Regions from separate parts of the Rhodococcus sp. I2R genome, predicted to be linked through region 1. Evidence: predicted binding sites of a transcription regulator. Region 1 holds the regulator's gene; each other region holds the start of a gene.
The links. Region 1 encodes LexA, which represses DNA repair genes until DNA is damaged. Its sites were predicted from a motif close to CGAACANNTGTTCG; they were not measured.
Positions count from the first base shown of each region.

Region 2: a site for LexA is predicted at 1,528-1,541, ahead of KVY23_RS09295 (HNH endonuclease signature motif containing protein). Genes of this name have one in related genera too.
Region 3: a site for LexA is predicted at 2,005-2,018, ahead of KVY23_RS02255 (HNH endonuclease signature motif containing protein). Genes of this name have one in related genera too.

Region 1 is NZ_JAHUTG010000001.1:81,058-84,335, reverse strand. It holds gene KVY23_RS00345 (uracil-xanthine permease family protein) at 1-168, shown strand, start outside; gene KVY23_RS00340 (acyl-CoA dehydrogenase family protein) at 292-1,434, shown strand; gene lexA (transcriptional repressor LexA) at 1,528-2,331, opposite strand; gene KVY23_RS00330 (LysM peptidoglycan-binding domain-containing protein) at 2,560-3,039, shown strand; gene nrdR (transcriptional regulator NrdR) at 3,195-3,278, shown strand, end outside.
Region 2 is NZ_JAHUTG010000007.1:141,033-144,310, reverse strand. It holds gene KVY23_RS09295 (HNH endonuclease signature motif containing protein) at 1-1,512, opposite strand, end outside; gene KVY23_RS09290 (TDT family transporter) at 1,633-2,763, shown strand; gene KVY23_RS09285 (putative protein N(5)-glutamine methyltransferase) at 2,795-3,278, shown strand, end outside.
Region 3 is NZ_JAHUTG010000002.1:129,475-132,752, reverse strand. It holds gene KVY23_RS02265 (ABC transporter permease) at 1-260, opposite strand, end outside; gene KVY23_RS02260 (ABC transporter permease) at 267-1,082, opposite strand; gene KVY23_RS02255 (HNH endonuclease signature motif containing protein) at 1,236-1,970, opposite strand; gene lpdA (dihydrolipoyl dehydrogenase) at 2,089-3,278, opposite strand, start outside.

The DNA of each region.
Region 1 (3,278 bases):
ACCGATCCCGTCAACCTCACGGTCGTCGCCGCTGCGCTCGTCGCCGGAATCGGCGATCTGACACTGACGATAGGTTCGATCGAACTAGGCGGGATCGCCTGGGGATCGGTCGGAATACTCGTCGGGTATCCGGTGATGCGGGCGCTCAGCAGAGGTGTGACTCGCTAAACGGGTCACCGATCACGCACGGCTCGGTCATCGACCGAGCCGTGCTCACAGTCGTAGTGTCGAGGTATATCACCGGCGGCGGTGTTGTTGCCGACCGGGAAAGCCCCTCGAAGGAGAGATGTAGTGGACCGCACACTGTTCGAGCCCGAGCACGACCTCTTTCGTGAGTCGTACCGCAAATTTCTGGCCCAGCACGTAGCGCCCAACCACGCGAAGTGGGAAGAGCAGAACATCGTCGACCGCGGCGTCTGGGTCGAAGCCGGCAAGCAAGGGTTCCTGGGCACCGCTGTTCCCGAGGAATTCGGTGGCGGGGGAGTCAAGGACTTCCGCTACAACACCATCCTCACCGAGGAAACCACACGTGGTGGGTACAGCGGCATCGGCTTCACGCTGCACAATGACGTCGTTGCGCCGTACCTCATCGACCTGTGCAATGAGGAACAGAAGCAGCGGTGGCTGCCCGGATTCTGCTCGGGCGAGCTGATCACCGCAATTGCGATGACCGAGCCGGGAACCGGTAGCGACCTGCAAGGCATCAAGACCCGCGCAGTCCGCGATGGCGACGAATGGGTCCTCAACGGCTCGAAGACCTTCATCACCAACGGAATCAACGCCGACCTGGTGATCGTCGTTGCGTGCACCGATCCGGACAAGGGCGCCCAGGGATTCAGCCTGCTCGTGGTCGAGCGCGACATGCCCGGTTTCGAGCGAGGCCGCAACCTCGACAAGATCGGTATGAAGGCTCAGGACACCGCCGAACTCAGCTTCACCGACGTCCGTGTTCCGGCGGCCAATCTTCTCGGCGACGAGGGCATGGGCTTCATCTACCTCATGCAGAACCTGCCTCAGGAGCGTCTGTCCATCGCCGTGGTGGCAGCGGCCGCAATGGAATCCGCGCTGGAGATGACCATCCAGTACTGCCGCGACCGCAAGGCCTTCGGCAAGTCGATCGGCAAGTTCCAGAACACACGTTTCGTGCTGGCCGAACTTGCCACCGAAACCACCGCGACACGCATCATGGTTGACAAGTTCGTCGAACTCCTCAACGCCGGCACGCTGACGGTGCAGGAAGCCGCGATGGCGAAGTGGTGGACCACCGAGAATCAGGTCCGGCTCATCGATCGATGCCTGCAGTTGCACGGCGGCTACGGCTACATGAAGGAATACCCCATAGCCAAGGCCTACATGGATTCGCGTGTGCAGACCATCTACGGCGGCACCACGGAAATCATGAAGGAAATCATCGGCCGAGGACTCGATCTCTGAGTTTTCGAAAGACGCAAACCTGAACGACGAGCAGGGGCTCGGCAACCACATTGCTGCCGAGCCCCTGCTCGTTTCAGGCCGACCTGTGTTTGGTCAGAGTTTGCGCATGACGGTGACGACCTTGCCGAGGATCGCCGCATCGTTGCCCGGTATGGGATCGAACAACGGGTTGTGCGGCATCAGCCACACTTCGCCTTTGCTGCGCTTGAACGTCTTTACCGTCGCCTCACCCTCGATCATCGCCGCCACGATGTCACCGTTGTCGGCCACGCTCTGCTGACGAACCACCACCCAGTCACCGTCGCAGATCGCGGCGTCGATCATCGACTCACCGACGACCTTGAGCAGGAACAGTGAGCCCTGGCCCACGAGTTCGCGCGGCAACGGGAACACATCCTCCACAGCTTGCTCGGCCAGAATCGGCCCGCCCGCGGCGATACGCCCCAGAACCGGAACGAACGTGGGTGTGGGGAGCTGTTCCTCGGCGGGCGCCGAACCGTCGGCAACCGCCGCGGCGTGGTCTGCCTGGACCTCGTCGAGTCCGCGCACATCCACTGCGCGTGGGCGATTGGGATCGCGCCGCAGGAATCCCTTGCGCTCGAGAGTGCGCAACTGATGAGCCACCGAGGACGTGGACGTCAGACCCACGGCGTCACCGATCTCACGAATGCTCGGCGGGTATCCGCGTTCGGTGACCGACGCCCTGATGACCTCGAGTACCTTGCGCTGACGCTCCGTCAGTCCGGCGCTGACATCGGTGCCTTCACCCTCGAACGCTTTCGCAGTGGGGACGGCAGCAGGCTTTCCCGCGGGCTTGCCTGCCGACTTGGTCGATTTCGGTGTCGACTTCGGTGAGACGGTCGATTTCGGTGACCCTGACGAGGTCTCGTCTTTCATTCCTGCGTCCTCCTGCGTCGTGGCTGTAGCTGAAGCTCGAGTGCGACCTGAGCTGGCCGGGTGGTGTGGATGTGGCGTGTGGCTTCTGACACGAACTTAGCCCGTCGACGCTGTTCGATCAAACATCTGTTCGATCCGTGTCGCGTTTTCTACTGACTTTGTCGGAGCTGCGTGATAGAACTTCGAACAAGCGTTCATCGAACGCCTGATCGAATACACCCTTCGATCATGTCCACTCCAGTGGAGGTTCTCATGAGCATCACGACCGAGCGGCGTGTCAGTGCGCACCGTGGCAGTACACATAGGGGGAGTGCTGTTCGTCGGCGTCCCACCCCGCAGCGCCGGCGCTACCTGCACACGAGCGCGCCGCAGGGAGTGGTGCGCGGGCACCGCGAGGCGTGTGTGGAGGACAGGAGCCCGCAGACGCTGTCGTGGACTGCAACCGTCCTCGGTGTTCTCGCCACCGCCGTGGTGCTGTTGGCGTTCGTCGCTGTCGCGAATCTGCGCGCAGGCTCGATCGAGTCCGCACCGCAGGTAGGTGTCGCCGTCGTTCAGCAGGGCGAGACGCTCAGCGACGTCGCTCAGCGCATCGCACCGGGAGTGCCAGTGCAGGATGTGGTCGACAGCATGCTCGAACTGAACGGCCTCGCCGGCGCGTCGGTGTCCCAGGGCCAGCAACTGGTGATTCCAGCCACATCCGGCCGGTAGCGCCGATCATGACCGTGCGCGTCCCAGATCCGGTGTGCCGAGAGCTCCGCGTCTCGGGTGATCGAGGTGCGTACGTGAGGCTCCGAGTATCCTCGATGCCCGTACCCCTCGAGAGTGATCCCAGGGAGTGCATCGGCTACGACGGAGGCTCCTTCATGCATTGCCCGTTCTGCAGGCACCCCGACTCTCGCGTGGTCGACTCACGCGAGGCGGACGAGGGGCAAGCAATCCGCCGCCGA
Region 2 (3,278 bases), on a different contig from region 1:
CGCGTGGTGGTGGTAACCGCACAACGGTTGGAGATTGTCGAGGACGGTCCACCCACCCGACTGCGGATCCTCGTGATCGAACGGAACGATGTGGTCGATGTCGCACCGAGCTGCGGGCACACTGCACCCCGGGAATGTGCAGGTGCAGTATGTGGCTCGGGTCAACGCCACGAGTTCGGCGCTCGGCCGATAAGTCAGCGCCCCGGGTGGAGGTTCGGCGAAGCCGCCGTGCCCGTCGGGATATCGGCCTCGGGTCAGTGTCGGATCCGACGCGGCCGCCGCCAGGAATTTCGCGATACTTCTCGAGAGCGCAGCTTCCGCACCGAGCGTCGATGCCCCTCTCTTGTGTTCGGGTCGACAAGAAGCCGCTGAACGCGTGGGTAGAGGTGCAGCGGAACGACGGCGACCACGACTGAGAAGGCGCCTCGCGCGGCCCCGCTTCGCGACCCACGGCCGAATAGCGCCATGTCCGGCGCTGGGCTCGTGCTCAGTGTCGTCGGATCCAGTGCTGTTCGGCACCTGAGCTCGGTACTCGTTCATCGCGTCCAGCATCTCGGTGAGCAGACCCTGCCATCGTGCGTCGGTAGCAAGTAGGCGGGCGGTCTCTGGATCCAGCACAGTCCCGTCTGCGAGAGTGGCTGGATTGCTACCGAGCCCGAGAAGGGTCTCGATGTCGATGTGCACTTCCAGCAGGGCTTTACGGCGCGGCGGGTTCAACGCGCCCGCTGCAGCCATCGGGCAAATATCCGATCCGCACGTGCACGTCAGGGACTCTTCTCGATGAAACAGAGCGAGCAGCGCATGACCGCGGAGTTGCTTCTTCGTTCGAGGATCACGCGAGCAGACAGTGCCGGCCATCTCTTCGAGAAGTGCATCGCATTCGGCTCCCTCGAGCATCGACATTTTTGCGACCAGGGTTGCGATGCCGTCGTCACCCCGTCGGATGTCTGCGCAGCGTTCCTCCGTCACTGCCGCCTTCTGCGCGGCAGTGGCTTCAGCTGGATCGTGGGCCATCCACTCTCGCCAAATGCTGCTGGTCAATGCGCGGACGTTGCATCGCAGGGCTGCAGCGAGGACATCCTGTTCGATGGCAGAAACGGTCGAATCGGAAGCGCGGGACAGCGTATTCGCGATGGCTCGAACGCGCGGGTAGTCGATATCGCCCACCGTGAATGCGGCATCTACGGCGGGGAGCCGCCAGGCCAGATGACCCGCCACCGTGATCATCTCGCGAGTAGCGGTACGTGAGAGGGAAAGTGCTACAGCTGCTTCGCATTCGGTGATGTGCCTCGCGCGGGCAGTATCCGGCTGCTCGTCGTCACGAGATGATCCGAGCAGATGGATGTCCATCTCCTCGCCCAGCCGTATTTCGGACAGGCGATGCAGTTCGTGGACCACGGCCGCAGCCGCAACGTTGTCGGCCCGTCGACCATCGGCGAGGCGCGCCAGCGACTCCGAAGCGGCGATGTCCGCCTCGCGTCTGATGTACGTAGAGCCCCCCGGCTGCGTCATGCCACCAACGATACTCGAACAGATGTTCGAATACAACAGTTCGTTGCTACAAAAATTGCTTGTGGCCGCACAAGTGTGACACCACTTCCGGCGACAGTCGGCGCGGACGACGCTGAGTGCATGACCGCAGGAACTGTCGGCGCAGCCTTCGAGCACAAGCGAACTCGCCTGCTGAGCGAGCTCGAACGTCCCGGGCAGCTGATCGAACACATCACGCCGAACTGGTTCGCGTCCGTGATGGGCACCGGCATCGTCGCCAACGCCGCGGCAACCTTGCCGGTGCACTCGGCCGAATTGCGTGCCTTCGCAACGGTCGTCTGGGTACTCGCGTCCTTCGCGCTCCTCGCGCTGACGGTGGCGTTCGCAGCGCATTGGATACTTCACCCTGCGAACGCCCGTCGATACGCCGAGCACCCTGTCGTGTCCCTCTTCTACGGCGCACCACCGATGGCCATGCTGACGGTGGGAGCCGGCACGTTGTTGCTCGGCAAGGACGTCATCGGCGACACTGCGGCCCTGCACATCGCGGCGACCCTGTGGGTGCTGGGCACGATCACCGGGGTGGCGACCTCGGTGTGGATGCCGTACAGAATGCTGCGGCAGGGACGCTCGAACGCATTGCCGGCGTGGCTGATGCCGGTGGTTCCGCCGATGGTGTCCGCCACGGGTGGTGCTCTGTTGCTGCCCTACATCGGAGACGACGGCCTTCGAGTCTGGCTGCTCGCGCTGTGTTACGCACTGTTCGCGCTCAGCCTCGCGCTGGGAGCTGCAGCGATGACGCTGATCTACCGCGATCTGCTGCGCGGGGGCGGACCGGCATTGCAAGCGGCACCGACGGTCTGGATCACGCTCGGGCTGGTAGGGCAATCCATCACCGCGGCCAACCTGCTCGGCGCCGACGCCGGCCTCGTGCTGGGCAGCGCCCATGCGAGCCTCGCACGTGATCTGCACGCGTTCGGAATCGGATATGGACTGTTCGTCGGGGTGCTCGCTATTGGCGCTGTCACGGTCGCCTGCACGGTGACAGCCAAGGCGATGCGCAACGGGCTGAGGTTTTCGCTCACCTGGTGGAGCTTCACCTTCCCGGTTGGCACGTGTGTCACGGGCGCGACCGCACTGGGCGCGGCACTCGGCCTCGGAGCAGTTTCTGCGCTAGCGGTGGTGTTGTATGCGGCGTTGCTTTCTGCTTGGGTCGTGGTTGCCGCACACACCGTGCGAGGATCGATCAGCGGCCGGATATTTCTGCCGTGAGTCGCAGTTGCCGGCGTCGCGAAAGGCAGAGATGCCAGAAGAGCCCAGCACCACCTCTCGCATCACCGAGAGGCTGCGCGCTGCAGGCTGCGTGTACGCCGAGATCGAAGCCGGTCTTCTTCTCGACGCCTTCGCCGGTGAAGAACTCGAGCAGGCCGTAGCGCAGCGCGTCGCCGGTACGCCACTCGAGCAACTTCTCGGGTGGGCCGAGTTCTGTGGCCTCCGCGTTCTCGTCGAACCTGGTGTGTTCGTCCCCCGTCGCCGGACGTCCCTGCTCGTTGCGAAGGCCGTCGAATGTGATCCGCACGTGGTGATCGATATCTGTTGCGGATCGGGTGCAGTCGGTCTCGCGCTCGCACACAGCGTCGCCGACATCGAGGTGCATGCCGCCGACATCGACGCTGCTGCAGCGCGATGTGCGCGTCGCAACCTGGCACCCATCGGTGGCCACGTGTACGAGGGTGATCTCTATTCTCCGCTGCCGCAATCGATTCGTGGCCACGCCGATGTGATCG
Region 3 (3,278 bases), on a different contig from region 1:
ACACCCAGTACGACGAGTACCGACACCGTCCCGCCCCCGACGATCAGCCGGCCGTTGCCCCAGATCATGTCGGTGAGAATCAACGTCGTCTGACGCTGATACGACCGCACGGTGTGCGGAATCGCGCCCAGAACCTTCAGACAGAATGTCAGTTGATGCCCGAGCATCTCGAGCAGGTCACCGGGGATACGTGCTACCCGGCGCACCCCGCGAGTGAGCCTGGCCGTGCCGGGCAACGTGTAGGTCGATGGAGTCGCCATGGCCGGTCAGCCCAGCTTCTGGGGCATGAACATCGCGACCAGTTGCGTGATGACGACGTTGACCGTGAACGCCGCGACGACGCCGAGTACGACTGCCGCGTTGACGGCATTGGCCACCCCGCGCGGGCCGTGCGTCGCGCCAAGCCCCCGGTGGCAGGCGATGATGACGACGATGACGCCGAATATCTGGGTCTTGACCAGCGCGACGACGAGGTCACCGACCGAGGCGAACGATGCGAACGAACTGATGTAGCTGCCAGGTGTGCCCGCCTGGAACGCGACGTTGATCGCATATCCCGAGGCCAGGCCCATGAAGATGACGAGGATGCACAGGAAGGGGGCGACGATGAGGATCGCAGCCAACCGCGGTACGACGAGCCGACGAACCGGATCGATACCCATCGTGCGCAGGGCGTCGATTTCGTCGCGGATGGTGCGCGCGCCGAGATCGGCCGCGATCGCTGCTCCGGCGGCACCGCCCAGCAGAAGTGCGGAGACGATCGGTGCGCCCTGGCGGATCACGCCCAAACCGCCGGCTGCGCCTGCGATGGAGGTGGCGCCGATCTGGTTGGTGAGACTGCCGACCTGGACAGAGACGATGACGCCGAACGGAATGGAGACGAGTACCGCGGGAACGACGGTAACGGTGACCACGAACCACGCCTGATCGACGGTGTCTCGCCACGGGTGCCGCAGTGCCACGATGTCGCGGAACAGATGCAGGAACGCCGCCGCACCGAGTTCGAGCGTCTGCCCGAACACACGCAGACCACCGAGAACACCACCGCTGATACGCGCCGGGACCGAGGTCCGCATCGACATGCCTGCCACAACCATCCCCTTCTGCCGCGCCCCTCGTGCGGCGTAGGGGAAGCTATCAGCTCGAACGAACCGATTTGTACGTTCGCGCCCGATCAGGGCTTATGAATCCTCACAGATATCCGATCCACTGTTGGGATCATCGGTTTCCGCAGGTCAAGGTCCCTTTTCAGATGTCGGATTTGGCCCGTTTTCCGCCGGATAGATGTACTCGTTCGGGTGGTGAAAATGGTTGACCCGTCCGCGGCGAGCGGGATCGAGCGTGACCGGGGGATGCCAGAGAGTGCGCCCCGCGTACCGATGACCCGAACCCGCCTTGGTCGTCGCCCAATCGCGCTCCCGCGGCCCGATCAACCGATGATGCACATCGCACCCGAAGGTCAACGCTTCGATATCGGTGCCACCACCGTCGGCCCACTCGTCGATGTGGTGATGATGCTCCTCGTCGAGGACTCCGTCGTCAGCGGCGGCGGCAGTCCGCGGCAACACCGGATCCAGGCGCTCACCGGCCACCGCGGTACGTTCGCCGAATTGCTCCGATAGCCGCAACCGTTGACCAGCCCGCGTCGGCGACAGATTCAGCAACGTGGCCAGCGACTGCTTCGCCGGTCCCTCGATCACCTCCAACCCGTTCTGCGCCAACAGATCTGCAATCCAGGTATGCGAGAGACCGAACAGCGACCGGCTCACCGCCTCGCACCGCACCAACAGCGCCCGCCGGTCTGCATTCGACGCGCCCACCGTCTGGATACGCCCCAGCACCTCCACCTGTTCCTCGAGCGCGGCCACAACCCGCTCCAGAAACGCGGACTCGATCGTCAGCCCAGCCGCATGCCCCGAGACTGCATCAGCCGTCTCGGTCACTCCTGCAACGCCATCCCCCGAAAGCATGCAGTCAACACTAACCGACCCACCGACAAAAACTCGAACACCAGTTCGATGTCGATAGCGAAAAAAAGCGGCGGCAACCACCGAGGTGGTCACCGCCGCCGAAACGGGTGCAGGATCGTCAGAAGTTGATCATGTGCCCTGCGAGGCCGTGGATGGCTTCCTGCAAGGCCTCCGACAGCGTCGGGTGCGTGTGCACGTTGCGGGCCAACTCGTTGACGGTGAGATCCCACTTCTGCGCGAGGGTGAGCTCGGGCAACAGCTCCGACACATCGGGTCCGATGAGATGGCCACCGATGAGCTCGCCGTACTTGGCGTCCGCGATCAGCTTGACGAACCCGGTGGCGTCGCCGAGACCGTGCGCCTTTCCGTTGGCCGCGAACGGGAAGGTTGCCACCTTGATATCGCGGCCCTCGTCCTTGGCTTGCTGCTCGGTCAGACCGAAGCTCGCAACCTGCGGCTGGCAGAACGTCGCACGAGGCATCATGCGGTAATCGTCGATCGGCATGGTCTCGGCACCGGCGATGGTCTCCGCGGCGACGACGCCCATTGCTTCGGCGACGTGCGCGAGCTGCAGCTTGGCCGTAACGTCACCGACGGCGTAGATGTGCGGGACGTTGGTCTGCATCGTGTTGGTGATGCCGATGGCGCCGCGGTCGGTGAGCTCGACGCCCGTCGTCTCGAGGCCGAAGCCTTCGACACGCGGTGCGAAGCCGACGGACTGCATGACCTTGTCGACGGTGACCGTCTCGGTCTCGCCCGACTTGTTGTTCTTGATCGCGACGGTGACCTTGGAGCCGTCGTCGTCGATGCTCTGTACGGCGGCGCCGGTCATGACCTTGACGCCGAGCTTCTTGTACTGCTTCTCGATTTCCTTCGAGATGTCCGCGTCCTCGTTGGGAAGCGCGCGGTCGAGGAACTCGACAATGGTGACGTCGACACCGTAGTTCTTCAGGACATAGCCGAACTCCATGCCGATTGCGCCTGCACCGACGATGAGGATCGATCCGGGTAGCTCCCGGGTCATGATCTGCTCTTCGTAGGTGACGACGTTCTTGCTCAGCTCGGTGCCCGGAAGCAGCTTGGTGGTGCTACCCGTCGAGATGATCGCGTTGTCGAAGGTGAGCGTCTCGGTGCCGCCCTTGCTGAGCTCGACCTCGATGGTGTTGGCGTCGGTGAACGTGCCCGTCCCGTCGTACTCGGGGATCTTGTTCTTCTTCATCAAGAAGTGAATGCCCTTGACGCGGCCGTCGGCAACCTTGCGGCTGCGATCGAACGCTGCGCCGAAGTCGAAGGACGCCTCACCCGAGA